DNA from 2 places in the Pseudoalteromonas sp. XMcav11-Q genome. Region 2 is predicted to be linked to the other one. Evidence: predicted binding sites of a transcription regulator. Region 2 holds the regulator's gene; the other holds the start of a gene.

Region 1 (8,468 bases), on a different contig from region 2:
GTGCTCTTAAGAAGGCTTTTTTCATGCTACGGCCTTCAGGGGTATAGAACTCGTCATCAGTATGACGAACCGCACTGTAACGCTCGCCCTGATTGATAAATTCTGCGGCAATAATTTTACCATTACCGATTTCTTCACCGTCTACATAGTGCTTTTCAAACACTAAAGCGAAAGAGTCACCCTTACGAATATCGTTTGCAAAGTCGACATCCCAACCAAAAATATCGGCGAAGTTCATTATTTGGCGTTCGCTAAGACCCGCTGAAATACCAGCGCTCCAGAAGCTGGAATTGATCTTGCCACCTGCCGATTTTTCGCGACTTTCGATTTCCTTGCTTTCGATTTTGGTTTCGTAATTACCCTCGTCGTTTAGGGTGACCAATAAGGTATCCGTTTTTGACAAGATGTATTTTAATTGAGCTAATTCACCACCATCATTGCTAGCAAAGCTAAGCACTTCTCCCGGGTGGATTTTAGTCAGCTTGCGGGTTTCTGCGTTGGTATTGACCAGATTGTGTAACGTTTTGGCAGAATAACCTGCGCGTTTAAAAATCACGGCTAGGCTGTCGCCAGACTTCACTTCGTGGTCTTTAAATTCAAATACAGGTTGTTTAGGGGCAGACTCAGGCGTGATGACTGGCGCTGCATCTAATTCAGTAAGTTGCTCTGTTTTTTCTGATATTTTTACTGGCAACTCGTAACGTTTCCCAACTTCTAAAGCTTTTCCGTCATTGTCTTTTGAAGCCGTTGCTTTTTCAGAGGGGATCAGGGCAATTCCGACCATCGCAGATAGGAAGCCGATGATGAGCACTTTGTGCTTTTTGGGGAGCTTATGAACCACATGAACCATAATGCGCCTTTTCTGCTGTCAAGAATTATTGTAGATAATATTGCAGGATATACGTAATAAACCCGTAATACCAGCGTTTTGTGCATTTAAACTCGGATAAATATAGGCTAGAATCGAGCGATTACAAGTTATAGCTGTTGGAGTGAGAATAGTGGATTTAGAAACTGCATTTGCAGAGATTAGCCGTGGTGCAGAAGAAATTCTGTTGCAGGATGAATTAAAAGAAAAGCTGAAGTCAGGTAAAAAACTACGTATTAAAGCGGGTTTCGATCCAACAGCGCCTGATTTGCATTTAGGACACACAGTGCTAATCAATAAAATGAAAACCTTTCAAGACTTAGGCCATGAGGTGATTTTCTTGATTGGTGATTTCACCGGTATGATTGGCGACCCAACGGGCAAAAATGTAACTCGTAAGCCACTCACTCGTGAAGATGTACTGGCAAATGCAGAAACATACAAAGAACAGGTTTTCAAAATCCTTGATCCTGCCAAAACCACAGTTGCATTCAATTCTGAGTGGATGGAAAAGCTTGGCACAGCCGGTATGATCAAGCTTGCTGCACGTCAAACTGTGGCACGTATGCTTGAGCGCGACGACTTTAAAAAGCGTTATGCAAATGGCCAAGCAATCGCAATCCACGAATTCTTATATCCACTGGTTCAAGGTTGGGACTCGGTTGCACTAGAGGCGGATGTTGAGCTCGGTGGTACCGATCAGCGCTTTAACCTATTAATGGGTCGTGAGCTACAAAAAGACGAAGGGCAAAAGCCGCAAACAGTACTGATGATGCCGCTACTTGAAGGCACCGACGGCGTACAGAAAATGTCTAAGTCACTAGGTAACTACATCGGTATTACTGATGCGCCAAACGACATGTTCGGTAAAGTGATGTCGATTTCTGACGATTTAATGTGGCGTTACTACGAATTGTTAAGCGCAAAAACACTGGATGATATCGCTGCACTTAAAGAAGAAGTTGCAGGCGGCCGCAACCCTCGTGACATTAAGATTGAATTTGCAAAAGAAATGATTGCTCGATTCCACAGTGAAGCTGACGCTGAAGCGGCGCATCAAGACTTTATCAAGCGTTTCCAAAAAAATGCCTTACCTGATGAGATCCCTGAAGTCACCGTAACTATTGAGGGTGAAAGCACGTTTATCACTAACTTGCTAAAAGAAGCCGGTTTAGTGGCAAGTACTTCAGAGGCGATGCGCATGATCAAGCAAGGCGCGGTTAAGCTAAATGGCGAAGATAAAGTAACAGACACAAAATTAGAAGTTGCGAAAGGTTCTTGTGAAATCTACCAAGTAGGTAAGCGTAAGTTTGCGAAAGTTACGGTAAACTAAACAAGCTAATCTACTTGTTATAGCCGAAGAGGTCAGTGTTTTACTGGCCTTTTTTGTGGTTGTTACAACATTAAGCTAGCAAAATTTATAATCACAAGCAGTAAGGCGGAAGTAGCAATAAATAGCCAGCGCATTTGATTAAGTAGCCCGAGTAAATGCTGAATATGCTCAGCTGAGGGTTGCGCTTTTGCACCTACCCGCATCACATCATAACGTTCACCAAAATAAAAGCGCGGCCCTGCGAGCTGTGTATGTAAATTTGCGGCAAAAAAGCTCAGTGCCCATCCGGTATTCGTTTGGCTAAAGTGACGGCCGTAGTATTTAATGTAGTGCCAAGTTTGCTTTGGTCTAAGTAGCAATGAAAAGCAGGTAATTAATAATCGAATGGGTACAAACTCAACGAGCCAAATCACGCGGGAAAGGCTTGTCATAAAACGGGCTGAGGGGAGCATTACTTGCCGCCAAGCATGGTCGCATAGCAGTAACAGTTTATAAAATAGCGCGAGATAGGGGCCTGCCATTAGATACAGTAAAGCAATGACAAAAAAATGGCGCAGGGTATTTAATGCGGTGCTATCTATGGTGGCTTTACAAATACCAAGCTCTGTTAGCTTCTCTACATCTCTTGCTACCATTCCTTGCAACACGGCTCTTGCGGTTACTTTTTGCTTTGACTTTATCAGCGCGGAAATACGCTTAGCACGGCTTTCATGGCTAATATCTAAGCATAAAAACAACACCAGCCCACCGAGCCAATTAGGATAAAAAGCAAAGCTAATAATCGCATAAGTTAATACGGTGATGGTTAATATAGGGAGGAGGAATCCCAGTGTGCCTGATAACAGTTGATAACTAGAAGCCGCTTTGGGGCGATAAACTTTTTCGGCAATCGCTTTAAATATAAGGCTAAGAATAAGATTAGGGTGATAAAGTGTTGATAACCTTACCCCTAGACTGGCAAAAATCGCCAGTAAGAAAATGATCAGGCCCTCATGGGCCTGAAGCAAGCTGTCGAGCACTAAAGCGTAACCTTATCCAGCTTATTAAGTAGTGCCATCACCATTTTAGAAGAGTTAACAGAAGCGACTTTTAGATACTCTTCGAATGATTGCGGTGATTCTTTGCCGGCGATATCAGATAGCGAGCGGATCACAACAAATGGCGTGTTTAAAGAATGACAAGCCTGCGCAATTGCCGCACCTTCCATTTCTACTGCTAACATCGTAGGGAAGTCTGCACGCGCCTTGTCGATGCGTACTGGGTCGCACATAAATGAGTCACCCGTACAGATCAAACCAACCATAGTTTGAATGCCTTCAAGCGCATGTACGCTTTGCTCTGCAGCTTCAACTAATTTTGTGTGCGAAGTAAACGCAGCAGGCATTTGCGGAACTTGACCAATTTCATAGCCAAATGCAGTAACATCAACGTCGTGATGACGTACTTCATTTGAAATCACCACATCGCCGACGTTTAGTGATGGTTCAAAGCCACCTGCAGAACCCGTGTTGATCACGCAATCTGGCGCAAAGTTGTCGATAAGCAAAGTTGTCGCAACCGTCGCTGCCACTTTACCAATGCCAGACTGTACAAGCGTTACGTCAAGACCAGCCAGTTTGCCGGTATAAAAAGTAAAGCCACCTTTGGTCAATGTTTGCGGGTTTTCCATGGTGTTACGCAAAATGGTAACTTCTTGCTCCATTGCGCCGATAATGCCTACTTTCATCAAAAGATTCCTAATTTGTGGTGGGGAAAGCCCCAGTGTCAAAATTGCTTTTATTATACGAAAGGGGTTTTGATAGGTAAAACAAAAAACGGGCTGACGCCCGTTTTGCTAGATTTCTGCCAACTGAGTTGACTGTGCTTTTGCCTGTGAAGGAGACAGTACCGCAGGTTTGTAGGTGCGGTTTCTGGTTTTCTTTGGCATCTCCACTTTTTGGCCAAGCTTGAATAGGATTGCCGCACGGACCTCAGCGCTTTGGTAGCCACTTTTGATTTTCATACGAATGTGTGGAATACCCGCAGATTCCAGAGCGCCACTTACAAACCAATCTTTTTGTGCTTTATGGCCGTTTTTATTGGCGTTATTGACCAAGTCAACAGCGGCAACAATTTTCAGTGTCTCTTTGTCTACCAAGACATAATCCAACTGCTTATTCTTAGCTTTAGTTACCGCAGCACGACGTGCTTTTGGAGAGATACCCGGCTTGCACTCAATCACATCAATGAGCTTAATGCGGCTAACGATTTTATATCTATCGCCAACGGCACGTTCTAATAAATGTAGAAACGATGCTTCAACGGTGGTAAAAACAGATTCTTTACGATTAAATGGATAAGGATTGCCACCCACATCGGTGTACTTAGAAGCGACAATGGAAGCAACGACCACTAGAGCCAAAATAGCAAGTAACGCAAATTCCATACAAAACTCCAAATCAAAAAAATGACATCTGTGGTTTTATAAGCAATAGCTGTGCCATAAAATTACTTTACGGCAAGTCATAAGAATTTGTGTGGTTGGCTATGGAGGTGGACTATTTGTCGTATAGGAACGTATCTGACAGTGTTAATCGCCGTGATGTATTTCAGACCTGCGTCGACTAATTAATAGTTTACTATCAATAGGAATAAACTCACTAGCGGCACGGATCAGTGAGGCGGCGGTAAGCTGCGGCACGCCGTAAACTTCGACTCGGGTATGGTATTTATCTCTGAGTTTATTCGCGAGTAAATCAAAATCACCATCACCAGTTACTAGAATTATTACATCGGATCCTGACGCGCATTCCATGGCATCAATGGTAATGCCAACATCCCAATCACATTTTGCGGAGCCATCGGCACGTTGAATATAAGGCTTTAACTTCACCTCAAAGCCAATCGCTCGCAGGATATTTTGGAACTGCTTTTGTTTGTCGTCACCCCGTTCGCTGGAATAGGCAATGGCTTGATATACCTCGCGATTAGCCGTTGCTTTACGCCAAAACGCGTTATAGTCAAAGCCTGTTTGGTAGGCTTGTTTGGTGGTGTAATAAACATTTTGAGCGTCAACTAAAATGGTGACTTTTTCCATAATGGACTCTTAGCAATAAATTTGCTTTATGATAGCAAGATTAGCGTTTGTTTAGCCATTTACTCATCGCGGCATCATAGGCTTTTTTAATGGCACCGCCATCGCAAGGGCGAGGCGGAGTACGCCAGTTATTACTTAATCCCTCTGGTGTAGGAATACTCGGATCGAGCCTAACCTCAGTATAGCACAAGCCATTTTCACGGTAGACTTTATAATGTGGTGTGGACGCGAGTAGCTCTCTTGGCTTGCTCGCAGCACTGGTTTGATGCGCTTTAGGTACGGTGATCTGCTGCGGCTTTTTTTGGTTTTGGCTGAGTACAACGTCACTGGGAGTGGGCTCTAAAAGTTGCTGACGAAATTGAGAGATTGCTTTGCGATGGTCTAACTTTTTAGGTTGCGTGACGACTGCTGCTTTGGCTATGTGCTTGGTTGTACTTTCAACCGTAGGCTTTTTTGGTTCCGTTTGCGCAGTTTTTAGTACTTCAACCGTATCGTCCTTCAGCGTCGGTTTTAACTCCTTTACTGGCTTATCTTCAGTTATCGCTGGTGTCTCAATATGCTCCACCTTGGGCTTGGCAGGCTCAATAACCAAATAGGTTTTCATTGCCTTAATTTCTAAAGGCTTTGAGGGGATATAAATACTTTGCTGCAAATACCAGCCGAGCAGTAGATGCAGCACAATAGAGCCAATAATGGTGAAACTAATTAGGTTGTTTTGGAGCGGCCGCATTATTCTTATTAATCCTTGAGTTATGCAGAGTTAGAGCTTAATCAACGTGTAAATGTTCCCTCAATAGACGAATTATTCTGTGATTAGTTGCGCCGATATGTGTTTCAGTAAAGTTAATTCACGCAAAATGGACATCCCTTTGTTATTTGCATCAGCAAGTTTAGCTTCATTGTGGGCTATGGCTTGATTTATGTTAATCCACAAAGGTTTCATACCATTAGCAAGTTCGTAATTCTCCATGGTTGGCAGATCAAATTTGCCACAGATCTCACAAACGTAGCAATAAGAAATAATATGTACATTATCATGATCTGGTTTATACCAAGGACGATACTCTTCATAGCGACCAAAAGGAGTGAGACCTGTAATGGATACTGCACCAGTTTCTTCTTTTAGCTCGCGCTCTAATGCTGCTTCTAAGCTTTCCCCCTCGTTAACGCCACCACCTGGTAAGGTGTAATCGTCATAACGTTTGGTGTAAAGCATAAGAATGTCGTTGCCTCTAAGGACTATGGCGCGAGTGGTCTCTCTAGTAAAGCAGCTGCCTTGAAGCGGAATGACTGGGGTGTTGTTTAAGCTTTGCATGGGGGTTTTAACTTCAATTTAGGTAACAAGAATGGGTTTACAAAACGATACGCCTGCGTAAAAGCGGCGTATCGCGAATGAAGATATTAAAACGGAGCAGGGTACGCTTTAAATACAGTATCAATCTCGGCTAAAGATTCTGCACATAGCGGTTGTTCAAACGCTTGAATATTTTCTTTGAGCTGTGCCATGGTTGTCGCGCCGATGATGGTTGAAGTCACGCCATCGACTTGATTACACCAAGCTAGCGCCAGTTGCGCTGCAGTCATATTAAATTCTTTGGCGATTTCTAAATATTTTGCAACTGCTTCTTGTGCTAGTTGTGTGTCCCTAAATAGGCCCTGTCTTTGCACTAAGGTAAAGCGGCTTCCTTCAGGTCTTGCGCCCCCTAAATACTTACCGCTCAGCATACCACCAGCCAATGGCGACCAAGGTAAATAGGCAATATCTTCGTTTACGCAACTCTCAATCAAGTAAGGCCAATCTTTGGCATGTAGCAAGCTAAACTCATTTTGAATTGAAACCGGCTTCGGTAGGTCGTGCTGCATCGCCAAATTAAGGTAAGTGTGAATGCCCCAAGGCGTATCATCAGAAAGACCCCAATGGCGAATTTTACCTGCTTTAATACAGCTCGCTAAGCCTTCTAAAATATCTAGCATGCCAGCGCGTTCTTCGTCGTGGTCAAGTGCACTCAAAGGCACTATGCCTGGCCATTGTTTACCAAAGTGCGGTGAAGTACGGTTTGGCCAATGTAGTTGGTAGAGGTCGATATAGTCGGTATTCAGGCGCGCTAAAGAATCGTCCACCGCTTGGATCACAGATTGTCCCGTAATAGCACCGCCTTCACGGATCCAAGGTAATCCGCTGCCTGCAATCTTGGTTGCAAGCACGAGCTTTTCGCGCTTTTCTTGGTGCCGCTTTAGCCAATTGCCAATGATGGCTTCGGTTTTACCATAGGTTTCAGGTGAGGGAGGGACCGCATACATTTCAGCGGTATCAATGAAGTTAATACCACGGCTTAGTGCATAATTGATTTGCTCGTCGGCATCATGCTGGTTGTTTTGTACGCCCCAAGTCATGCTTCCTAAACAAATGCGCGAAACTTCTAATGGGCTACTACCAAGTCGTGAGTACTTCATGCAGGCTCCTGATTGATTGCTGAATGGTTAAATATAGCCAAAGTAACGGATTTAGTACTTTGAACTGTATTGATATTGTTAGCATTATCTCTGTTTTGCAGTGCAACTTGCAACAGACATCAACACAAGTATAGCCCAGAACACTAAGGCCTATGTTCAAGATTGCAACAGTTGGAAAATTAGCACATAATAAACACTGTTTATTTAGACAGTGTTTTAACGTGCGTAAATTTATTCATATTGATATGGACGCGTTCTATGCATCGGTAGAAATGCGCGATAACCCCGAGCTTGCAAAGGTGCCGATGGCGATTGGTGGGCAGAGTCATCGTGGGGTGCTATCCACGGCTAACTATATTGCTCGGCAATATGGCGTGCGATCGGCCATGTCGAATTATCAAGCGAAAAAACTCTGCCCTCAGCTGGTGATTGTACCGGGGAGAATGGAGGTCTATAAGGCAATATCGCAACAAATTCGCGCTATTTTTACCCGCTATACTGAGCTAATTGAGCCACTGTCTTTGGATGAAGCCTATCTAGACGTCACTGAGTGTCAGCAATGTAATGGCAGTGCAACGCTTATCGCCGAGCAGATACGAGCGGATATAGTTGCAGAGACGGGCCTTACGGCTTCGGCGGGAATTGCGCCAATCAAGTTTTTAGCCAAAATTGCCAGCGATGAAAACAAGCCCAATGGTCAGTGTGTGATCCCGCCTCACCAAGTGAGCGCTTTTATT
Region 2 (8,468 bases):
AGGACCATCCGCAAGGCCTTGTAAGAACTGCTGCACTAATGGCGATTCGTGTTCAAGCATCTGTTCAGGGGTTCCCGTACCAATCACACCTTGTTCAGCAATAATAACGACGTGGTCAGCAATGCTCAGTACTTCGGTGACATCATGGGTAACTATCAACGACGATAATCCCAACACTTCATTAAGCGACTTAATCAAGCGAACTAGAACACCCATGGAGATCGGATCCTGACCTGCAAACGGTTCATCGTACATGATTAATTCAGGATCAAGCGCAATAGAACGCGCTAAAGCCGCACGTCTTGCCATACCACCAGAAAGCTCTGCCGGCATTAAATCTTTTGCACCACGAAGGCCAACCGCTTGGAGTTTCATCAACACCACTAAACGGATTAACTCTTCAGATAATTCAGTATGCTCGCGCAGAGGAAACGCCACATTATCGAACACGCTCATATCAGTAAACAAAGCGCCACTTTGAAATAACATGCTCATGCGCGTTCGAGCTTGGTATAAAGCTGCTCGAGACATGTTAGGGATACTGTTTCCAGCAAAAAGAATATCACCGCTATCAGGCTTAAGCTGACCACCAATCAGTCGCAACATGGTGGTTTTACCAATGCCGCTCGGCCCCATTATTGCGGTAATTTTGCCTTTTGGTACGGAAAAGCTCATGTTTTTGTAGATGATCCTTTCACCCCGAGAGAAGGTTACATCCTTGATTTCTACAATTGACTGCGACAAGTCGCTCTCCAGATCCAGACTATATTCATCCAAGTATGATACTTTTTTTTCAAACAAGATGGAAAATCGTTTTGGTAAAATTTTGTAAGTAGTGAAATGTAACGGTTTGCTTATACTTTCCAGAGCGCTTTTGGTAGTATCTATCGAAATTTTAATCCTATTGGCTAGAGGTTCATGGTTTTATCGTTTGTTATTCTCATTCTTGGCTTTATTGCACTGGTTTGGAGTGCTGACCGCTTTGTTTTTGGTGCGGCCGCTCTTGCACGAAACTTTGGTGTACCAACATTAATTGTTGGTTTAACTATCGTGGCCATGGGTTCTTCAGCACCAGAAATGATGGTTGCTGCGCAAGCCTCTCTTGCAGATAAAACAGACACCGCCGTGGGCAATGCCATAGGTTCTAACATCGCCAATATCTTACTCGTTTTGGGTCTCACCGCGTTATTAAGGCCACTCTCCGTTGGCTCTGGTATTTTGCGCCGCGAAATGCCGCTGTTAGTCGTCGTTTCATTGGCAGCTTGGTATATCGTTAGTGATAACCACTTTAGTTTCGTAGAAGGTGTTTTGTTATTAGTCGGTTTCGCCGCTTTTCTTCTTGCACTTATCATTATCACCAAGCGTGGTGGTGGAGATAATGATGACCCATTTGTCAGTGAAGCCTGTGAAGAAGTGCCAAATAATATTCCAACTCAAAAAGCTGTTTTCTGGTTAATCGTGGGTATGATTTTACTGCCTATTAGCGCGGACTATCTCGTTGGCGCTGCGGTTGATATCGCCAAATATTTTGGCATGAGTGACCTGCTAATAGGATTAACCATTATCGCCGTTGGTACTAGTTTACCCGAGCTTGCTGCTTGTGTTGCTGGTGTACTAAAGAAGGAGGACGATCTAGCGCTTGGCAATATTATTGGTTCGAACATCTTTAATATATTGGCCGTGCTATCCATTGCTGGGATCATTAACCCATCCGTCCTCGACGCCAATATTGCGTCACGTGATATATTTATTATGCTTGGCGCGACACTGCTGCTTATCCTAATGAGCCTCAGCTTAACAGGTCAGCGCCGCATCAACCGCTTGGAAGGTGGCATACTTGTCGCAAGCTTCGTCGGTTATATTTACTACATCATTTAAGGAAGCCTTGTGACAACGAACCCATTTATTGATTCTGCAAATCAAGTTTTTGCTACCGAACTTGCAGCAATAGAAGAAGTGCAACAGTTTGTTGATCAGCAATTTGTAAAAGCCTGTGAAATTATGTTTGGCTGTCAAGGTCGCATCATCGTGATTGGCATGGGTAAGTCCGGCCACATCGGTAACAAAATCGCAGCGACACTCGCAAGTACTGGCAGCCCCGCATTTTTTGTTCATCCAGGTGAAGCAAGTCACGGCGACTTAGGTATGATCACCAAAGATGATGTGGTACTGATGATCTCCAACTCAGGGGAAACCCAAGAGGTGATCTCAATCCTACCTGTAATTAAGCGCTTAGGGGCCCCCGTTATTTCCATGACAGGCAACCCAAGCTCTACAATGGCTCGTAATGCGACGGTTCACCTTTGTGTTAAAGTATCAAAAGAAGCCTGCCCACTAGGACTTGCACCCACGGCCAGCACCACAGCTACGCTAGTGATGGGTGATGCGCTCGCGGTTGCGCTACTTGAAGCCAGAGGCTTTACGGCTGATGATTTTGCACTTTCCCACCCTGGTGGTAGTTTGGGAAGACGTCTACTACTAACCGTTGCTGATGTCATGCATCAAGGGGATGCAATCCCTATGGTCAATAGTCACTGCACAGTCAAAGAAGCTTTATTTGAAATGTCCGCAAAAAGTTTAGGTATGACGGCAATCGTAGATGAAAGCTCGCAATTACAAGGGATTTTTACCGATGGCGACTTGCGCCGTATTATCGAACAAAAGGTCGATATTCACACCACCCCAATCACGCAAGTAATGACGGCTAAAAGTACGACGGCACGCGCCGATATGCTCGCAGCTGAGGTACTCAATATTATGGAAACCAAACGGATTAACGGCTTGATTGTGGTGAACGAAAACAACATTCCGGTTGGCGCCTTGAATACGCAAGATTTACTTAGAGCGGGGGTGCTGTAATGCAATTTGAAGATTTATATCAGACGATTTCAACTGAAGCTTGGGAAAAAGCAAAACAAATCAAATTATTAATTTGCGATATTGATGGCGTATTCTCAGATGGCCGTATATACCTTGGTAACAATGGTGAAGAACTGAAAGCATTTAATACCAAAGACGGGTTTGGTATTAAGGCCTTGATTGATAGTGGTATCGAAGTCGCCGTTATCACAGGTAGACATTCACAAATAGTTCAGCAACGCATGACTAGTTTAAATGTAACTTATATTTACCAAGGTCAAGAAAACAAGTTAGTGGCATATGATGAACTGAAGACTAAGCTCAACCTTAATGATGACGAAATTGCATATATTGGTGATGATGGCCCAGATCTACCCGTAATGGAACGAGTTGGTTTTGCCGTTGCCGTCAATGATGCACATCCTCTTGTTAAACATATCGCCCATTACACGACCTTGATGCTAGGTGGCTTTGGTGCCGTGAGAGAACTAACTGATCTTCTAATGCTCAGCCAAAATCACTTATTGACTTCCAAAGGATCAAGTACATGACCGTATTACGTGTCATCTTACTCATTGTTTTCGCTTCTTTAATGGTATGGATGTGGTCGCCCATGTTTAATCCATCAGAGGCGGATCCAGCAAAAGAAGATGAACCGTTAGCTAAACCCGATTATGTTGCAACCACGCTTCAGCAAACGACCTATAGTGAAAATGGCTTATTAAACTATCAGGTAACTGCTGATAAGATGGAGTTGTATCAAGATCTTGGCTTTAGTCACTTTGAAAAGCCCATTTTCACCTTATATAACGGTGAACAGAATTGGCAAATAAGCGCATTAGAAGCAACCCTATACGAAAACAACACCTTGATATTAGAGGGCAATGTGTTGGCAAAGAATTTAACGCCTAACGCCATGATCACGGATATCAATGCCGATAATGTAAGAGTTGAAATTAAGCAAAAATTGATGAAGTCGGAACACCCTGTCGTTATCAACGGTCCTAGTCTTAGGATCACAGGTAAAGGACTGCATGCGGATCTACAAAAGCAAGTGATCGAACTCATCAACCACACAAAGACAATTTATTATGACCAGTAAAATCATTAACAAACTAGTTTTCATCGGCTTGCTTGCAAGTTCTACTCTAGCAATTGCTGCAGAACAAAATGAAGTCATTATTGATGCTGGCCGTCAGCAAGCTCAACTGCAAAGCAACATCGGTATTTTTGAACAGAATGTTGTTATTATTCATGGCAACAGAAAGATAAATGCCGATCGCCTAGAGGTCCACCGCCGCGCGGAGCTCGGCATTAACAAGCAACTGCTTGTGGCAACTGGCAGCCCTGCCACTTTTAGCGAACGTCAACCCGATGGCAACTTGCTAGAAGCCAAAGCAAATGAAATCCGTTACGACGTAGCGAAGGGAACCCTAGTGATTTCTGGTGATGCTGAAATCAATCAAACTGGGCAAAAAATCAATGCTCAAGTCATCACCTATGACATTGAAAAGCAATTGATCAGCGCTGAGCGCTCAGACCAAGAAGACTCTCGAGTAAGAACCATCCTTGTTCCTGTTGATGACAAAAAAGACGCTAAAGAGAAAAAAGCGCAGGAAGAAGGTAACAATTAATGAGCGAGCTCAAAGCAACTGGTCTAGCAAAGAGTTATAAAGGTCGTCAGGTCGTCAAAAATGTTGGTTTAAGTGTTCAGGCTGGCAGTATTGTAGGCTTATTAGGACCAAATGGTGCAGGTAAAACCACTACGTTCTACATGATTGTAGGGTTAGTACCAAGCGACAAAGGCTATATTCAGATTGATGACGAAGATATCACTTTGTTACCGATGCACAGCCGCGCACGACTTGGTATTGGCTATCTACCGCAAGAGTCTTCAATCTTTAGAAAACTCACGGTCTATCAAAATTTGATGGCGATTTTAGAAACTCGAAAAGACTTATCTAAAGTTGAAAGAGAAGCTGAACTAAACGAGTTACTGGATGAGTTTAATATTCAACACATTCGCGACTCACAGGGCATGGCATTGTCGGGAGGCGAAAGAAGACGAGTCGAAATTGCTCGCGCTTTAGCCGCAAACCCTAAGTTTATCCTGTTAGATGAACCTTTTGCTGGTGTTGATCCTATTTCGGTGTTAGATATAAAGACAATCATAGAGCACCTAAAAAACCGTGGTATCGGTGTGCTTATCACCGATCATAACGTTAGAGAAACACTGGACGTATGTGAAAAAGCCTACATCGTTTCACATGGTGAGTTAATCGCTGCAGGCACGCCAGAACATGTTTTGGCAGATCAAACCGTAAGAGATGTCTACCTAGGCGAACAATTCAAGCTATAGTTAAGACGTAGTATTAATAACTGTTAAAAAGGATTGTTAGAGATACATGAGGCAATCATTACAGCTGCGCATGGGGCAGCAACTTACAATGACTCCGCAACTGCAACAAGCCATTCGCTTGCTGCAGCTTAGTACATTGGATCTGCAACAAGAAATACAAGAAGCATTAGACAGCAATCCATTGTTGGAAGTGGAAGAAGGTGATAATACTGACGGCGAAAACGCTGACCAACACAGCCAAGAAAAGAGCCGTGCTGACGACAATCAAGATTCAGCCGATGAAACGCAGGTTAGTGACTATGAGATAGACTCAGATACCGCCATGAGCAAAGACACTGTGAGCGATGACCTTGCCATGGATGTCACTTGGGACGAGTATATGAGTGCAGCGCCTGCTGCAAGCTCAGGTCCACTTCCCGATGACGATAATGTTTATCAAGGGGAAACCTCTGAATCTCTCCACGATTATCTCATGTGGCAACTCGAACTGACACCATTTAGTCCAACAGATAGAGCTATTGCGATTGCGATTATTGAAGCTGTCGACCTGTCAGGCATTCTAACACTGTCTTGCGAAGACATTTTAGAAAGCATTAATGACGAGAATAGCGAAGAGCCTATTGAGCTAGATGAAGTCGAAGCCGTACTCAAACGCATTCAGCTTTTTGACCCTGTCGGTATCGCAGCGCGTAGTTTACAAGAATGCTTATGCATTCAGCTAAACCAATTCGCCCCAGATACCCCATGGATTGCCGAAACAAAAATGATCCTGACAGAGCATATCGACTTGCTTGCCAGCCGTGACTATCGAACTTTGGCTAAGAAAACGCGCCTTAAAGAAGCCGATCTCAAAGAGGTCATGACGTTAATACATAGCCTTAACCCAAAGCCTGCGGCAAGCATTATTCATGAAGAGCCTGAATATGTGATCCCTGACGTATCGGTGAAAAAAGTAAAAGGTCGTTGGGTCGTAGAGCTAAATCCTGATGCTATGCCTAAAATAAGAGTAAATGACCATTACGCTGCGATGTCTAGAACGGCGAAATCCAGTACGGATAGTCAGTTTATTCGCTCACATTTACAAGAAGCAAAGTGGTTTATTAAAAGCTTAGAAAGCCGAAATGATACTTTATTAAAAGTTACCAATTGCATTGTGCAACAACAACAGGCATTCTTTGAACATGGCCCCGAAGCAATGCGCCCTATGGTGCTAAATGATGTTGCTGAAATGGTTGAGATGCATGAGTCCACAATTTCCCGTGTGACAACACAAAAATACATGCATACACCTCGGGGAATATTTGAGCTGAAGTATTTCTTCTCTAGCCATGTAAGTACGGAAAATGGAGGTGAGTGCTCTTCTACAGCAATTAGAGCACTTATCAAAAAGCTGATAGCTGCAGAGAATACCGCGAAGCCATTGAGTGACAGCAAAATTGCAGATATCTTAGCTGAGCAAGGAATTAAGGTAGCGAGACGTACGATTGCAAAATATCGTGAATCCCTAGCCATTCCACCGTCAAATCAGCGTAAAAGCTTGATATAAGACGTAAAACCCAAGAAGGAAAAATGCTTATGCAACTAAATCTAACTGGTCGCCATGTAGAAATTACTGACTCATTAAGAGACTATGTCACCAACAAGTTTGCGAAGCTAGAAAGGCACTTTGATCATATCAATAATGTGCATGTGATCCTTGATGTCGAGAAACTAGTACAAAAAGCAGAAGCAACATTACACGTAAACGGCGGCGAGCTATTTGCATCAACAGAGCATCAAGATATGTATGCCGCAATTGATGGCCTTATCGACAAGCTAGATCGTCAAGTTATTAAACACAAAGAGAAGCTCACTCGACACTAAGATGAAATTAAGTGAATTAGTGAACAAGGACTGCAGTAAAGCTGCGGTCCTTTTTAATAGCAAAAAACGTATTTTAGAATACATCAGCGAACTGGCTCATAGCCAAATTCCAAATACCAGTCAGCATGCTATCTTGGACGCCTTAATGGCGCGAGAGAAATTGGGCAGCACAGGGATCGGTAAAGGCATTGCCATTCCCCATGGTCGACTTGAAGGTTTGGATAAAATCCTTGCAATGGTGCTTGTCAGCGAGCAAGGGATCCAGTTTGAAGCCATAGATAAGCAGCCTGTCGATATTTTTGTCGCGTTCATCGTACCTGAAGGTGATAATCAACAACACCTGAAGACCTTAGCGGCGATTGCTGATACACTCAAAGACAAGTCTTTTTGCAAAATGCTTAGGCAAGCAAAAAGTGATGATGAGTTATATGCAGTGATCCAAGGTGAACTTGATGAGTGATGACGAAAAAGGACTCGAGCTTATCATTATCAGTGGCCGCTCAGGCTCTGGTAAATCTGTAGCGCTTCGAGTATTGGAAGACTTAGGCTACTATTGTGTGGATAACATTCCGGTCAATTTGCTGCCGTCTTTAGTCCGCAGTGTTTCGGACAATTATAATAAAATTGCAGTCAGTATTGATGTTAGAAACTTACCTAAAGAACAGGACGAGTTTAATGACATTCTTGAATACTTACCAGGCTTTGCCAAACCTACCCTGTTTTATTTAGACAGTGACGATCAAACCCTGATAAAGCGCTTCTCAGAAACACGCCGTTTGCACCCTCTTTCACTGCATAATCTTCCATTAGATGTTGCGATAAAGAAAGAACGGGAATTGTTAGACGTGCTGATCACTCGCGCCGATTTTCTCATTGATACTACAGGCCTGAGCGTTCATCAACTTGCAGAAGATATCCGCGAAAAAATCTTAGGTAAAAAAGACAAACAACTCATTATTACCTTTGAATCTTTCGGCTTTAAACACGGCATCCCAAAACAAGCGGATTACGTTTTTGATGCGCGCTTTTTACCCAACCCACATTGGGAGCCTGAGCTTAAGCCGCTAACTGGCTTAGATCAGCCAGTCAAAGACTATTTGTCGAGTCACAGCATCGTGCAAAAGTTTACTTGGCAGATCCAAACCTTCGTACAAACTTGGTTACCACACTTAGAGCGTAACAATCGCAGTTATCTAACGATCGCAATAGGATGTACAGGTGGGCAACATCGCTCGGTATACTTAGCGCAAACCATTGGTGAACGTTTTGCTAAAACCCATCCCAACGTCAAAATTCGTCACCGAGAGCAAGAGGGTTAAATGTTAGAAGATACGTTTTTAATCCAAAACAAACTCGGCCTGCACGCTCGAGCAGCGACGGTTCTTGC

Evidence for each region. The regulator sigma-54, encoded in region 2, starts transcription at its own class of promoters, with help from an activator protein. The targets are predictions, from matches to a motif close to GTTGGCACGNNNNTNGNNT.
Region 1: ABMY45_RS12420 (DUF2726 domain-containing protein) is a predicted target of sigma-54. The motif match lies at 4,667-4,685, and genes of this name have one in related genera.

Annotation. Positions count from the first base shown of each region.
Region 1 is NZ_JBECOX010000006.1:279,323-287,790, reverse strand. It holds gene ABMY45_RS12440 (peptidoglycan DD-metalloendopeptidase family protein) at 1-850, opposite strand, end outside; gene tyrS (tyrosine--tRNA ligase) at 1,002-2,201, shown strand; gene ABMY45_RS12430 (cobalamin biosynthesis protein) at 2,264-3,220, opposite strand; gene mtnN (5'-methylthioadenosine/S-adenosylhomocysteine nucleosidase) at 3,220-3,927, opposite strand; gene ABMY45_RS12420 (DUF2726 domain-containing protein) at 4,036-4,626, opposite strand; gene ABMY45_RS12415 (NYN domain-containing protein) at 4,771-5,277, opposite strand; gene ABMY45_RS12410 (hypothetical protein) at 5,318-6,007, opposite strand; gene ABMY45_RS12405 (NUDIX domain-containing protein) at 6,080-6,592, opposite strand; gene ABMY45_RS12400 (aldo/keto reductase) at 6,679-7,731, opposite strand; gene dinB (DNA polymerase IV) at 7,884-8,468, shown strand, end outside.
Region 2 is NZ_JBECOX010000003.1:390,715-399,182, forward strand. It holds gene ABMY45_RS07390 (ATP-binding cassette domain-containing protein) at 1-744, opposite strand, end outside; gene ABMY45_RS07395 (calcium/sodium antiporter) at 919-1,878, shown strand; gene ABMY45_RS07400 (KpsF/GutQ family sugar-phosphate isomerase) at 1,888-2,859, shown strand; gene kdsC (3-deoxy-manno-octulosonate-8-phosphatase KdsC) at 2,859-3,410, shown strand; gene lptC (LPS export ABC transporter periplasmic protein LptC) at 3,407-3,961, shown strand; gene lptA (lipopolysaccharide transport periplasmic protein LptA) at 3,951-4,493, shown strand; gene lptB (LPS export ABC transporter ATP-binding protein) at 4,493-5,218, shown strand; gene ABMY45_RS07425 (RNA polymerase factor sigma-54) at 5,265-6,764, shown strand; gene hpf (ribosome hibernation promoting factor) at 6,794-7,081, shown strand; gene ptsN (PTS IIA-like nitrogen regulatory protein PtsN) at 7,083-7,541, shown strand; gene rapZ (RNase adapter RapZ) at 7,534-8,400, shown strand; gene ABMY45_RS07445 (HPr family phosphocarrier protein) at 8,401-8,468, shown strand, end outside.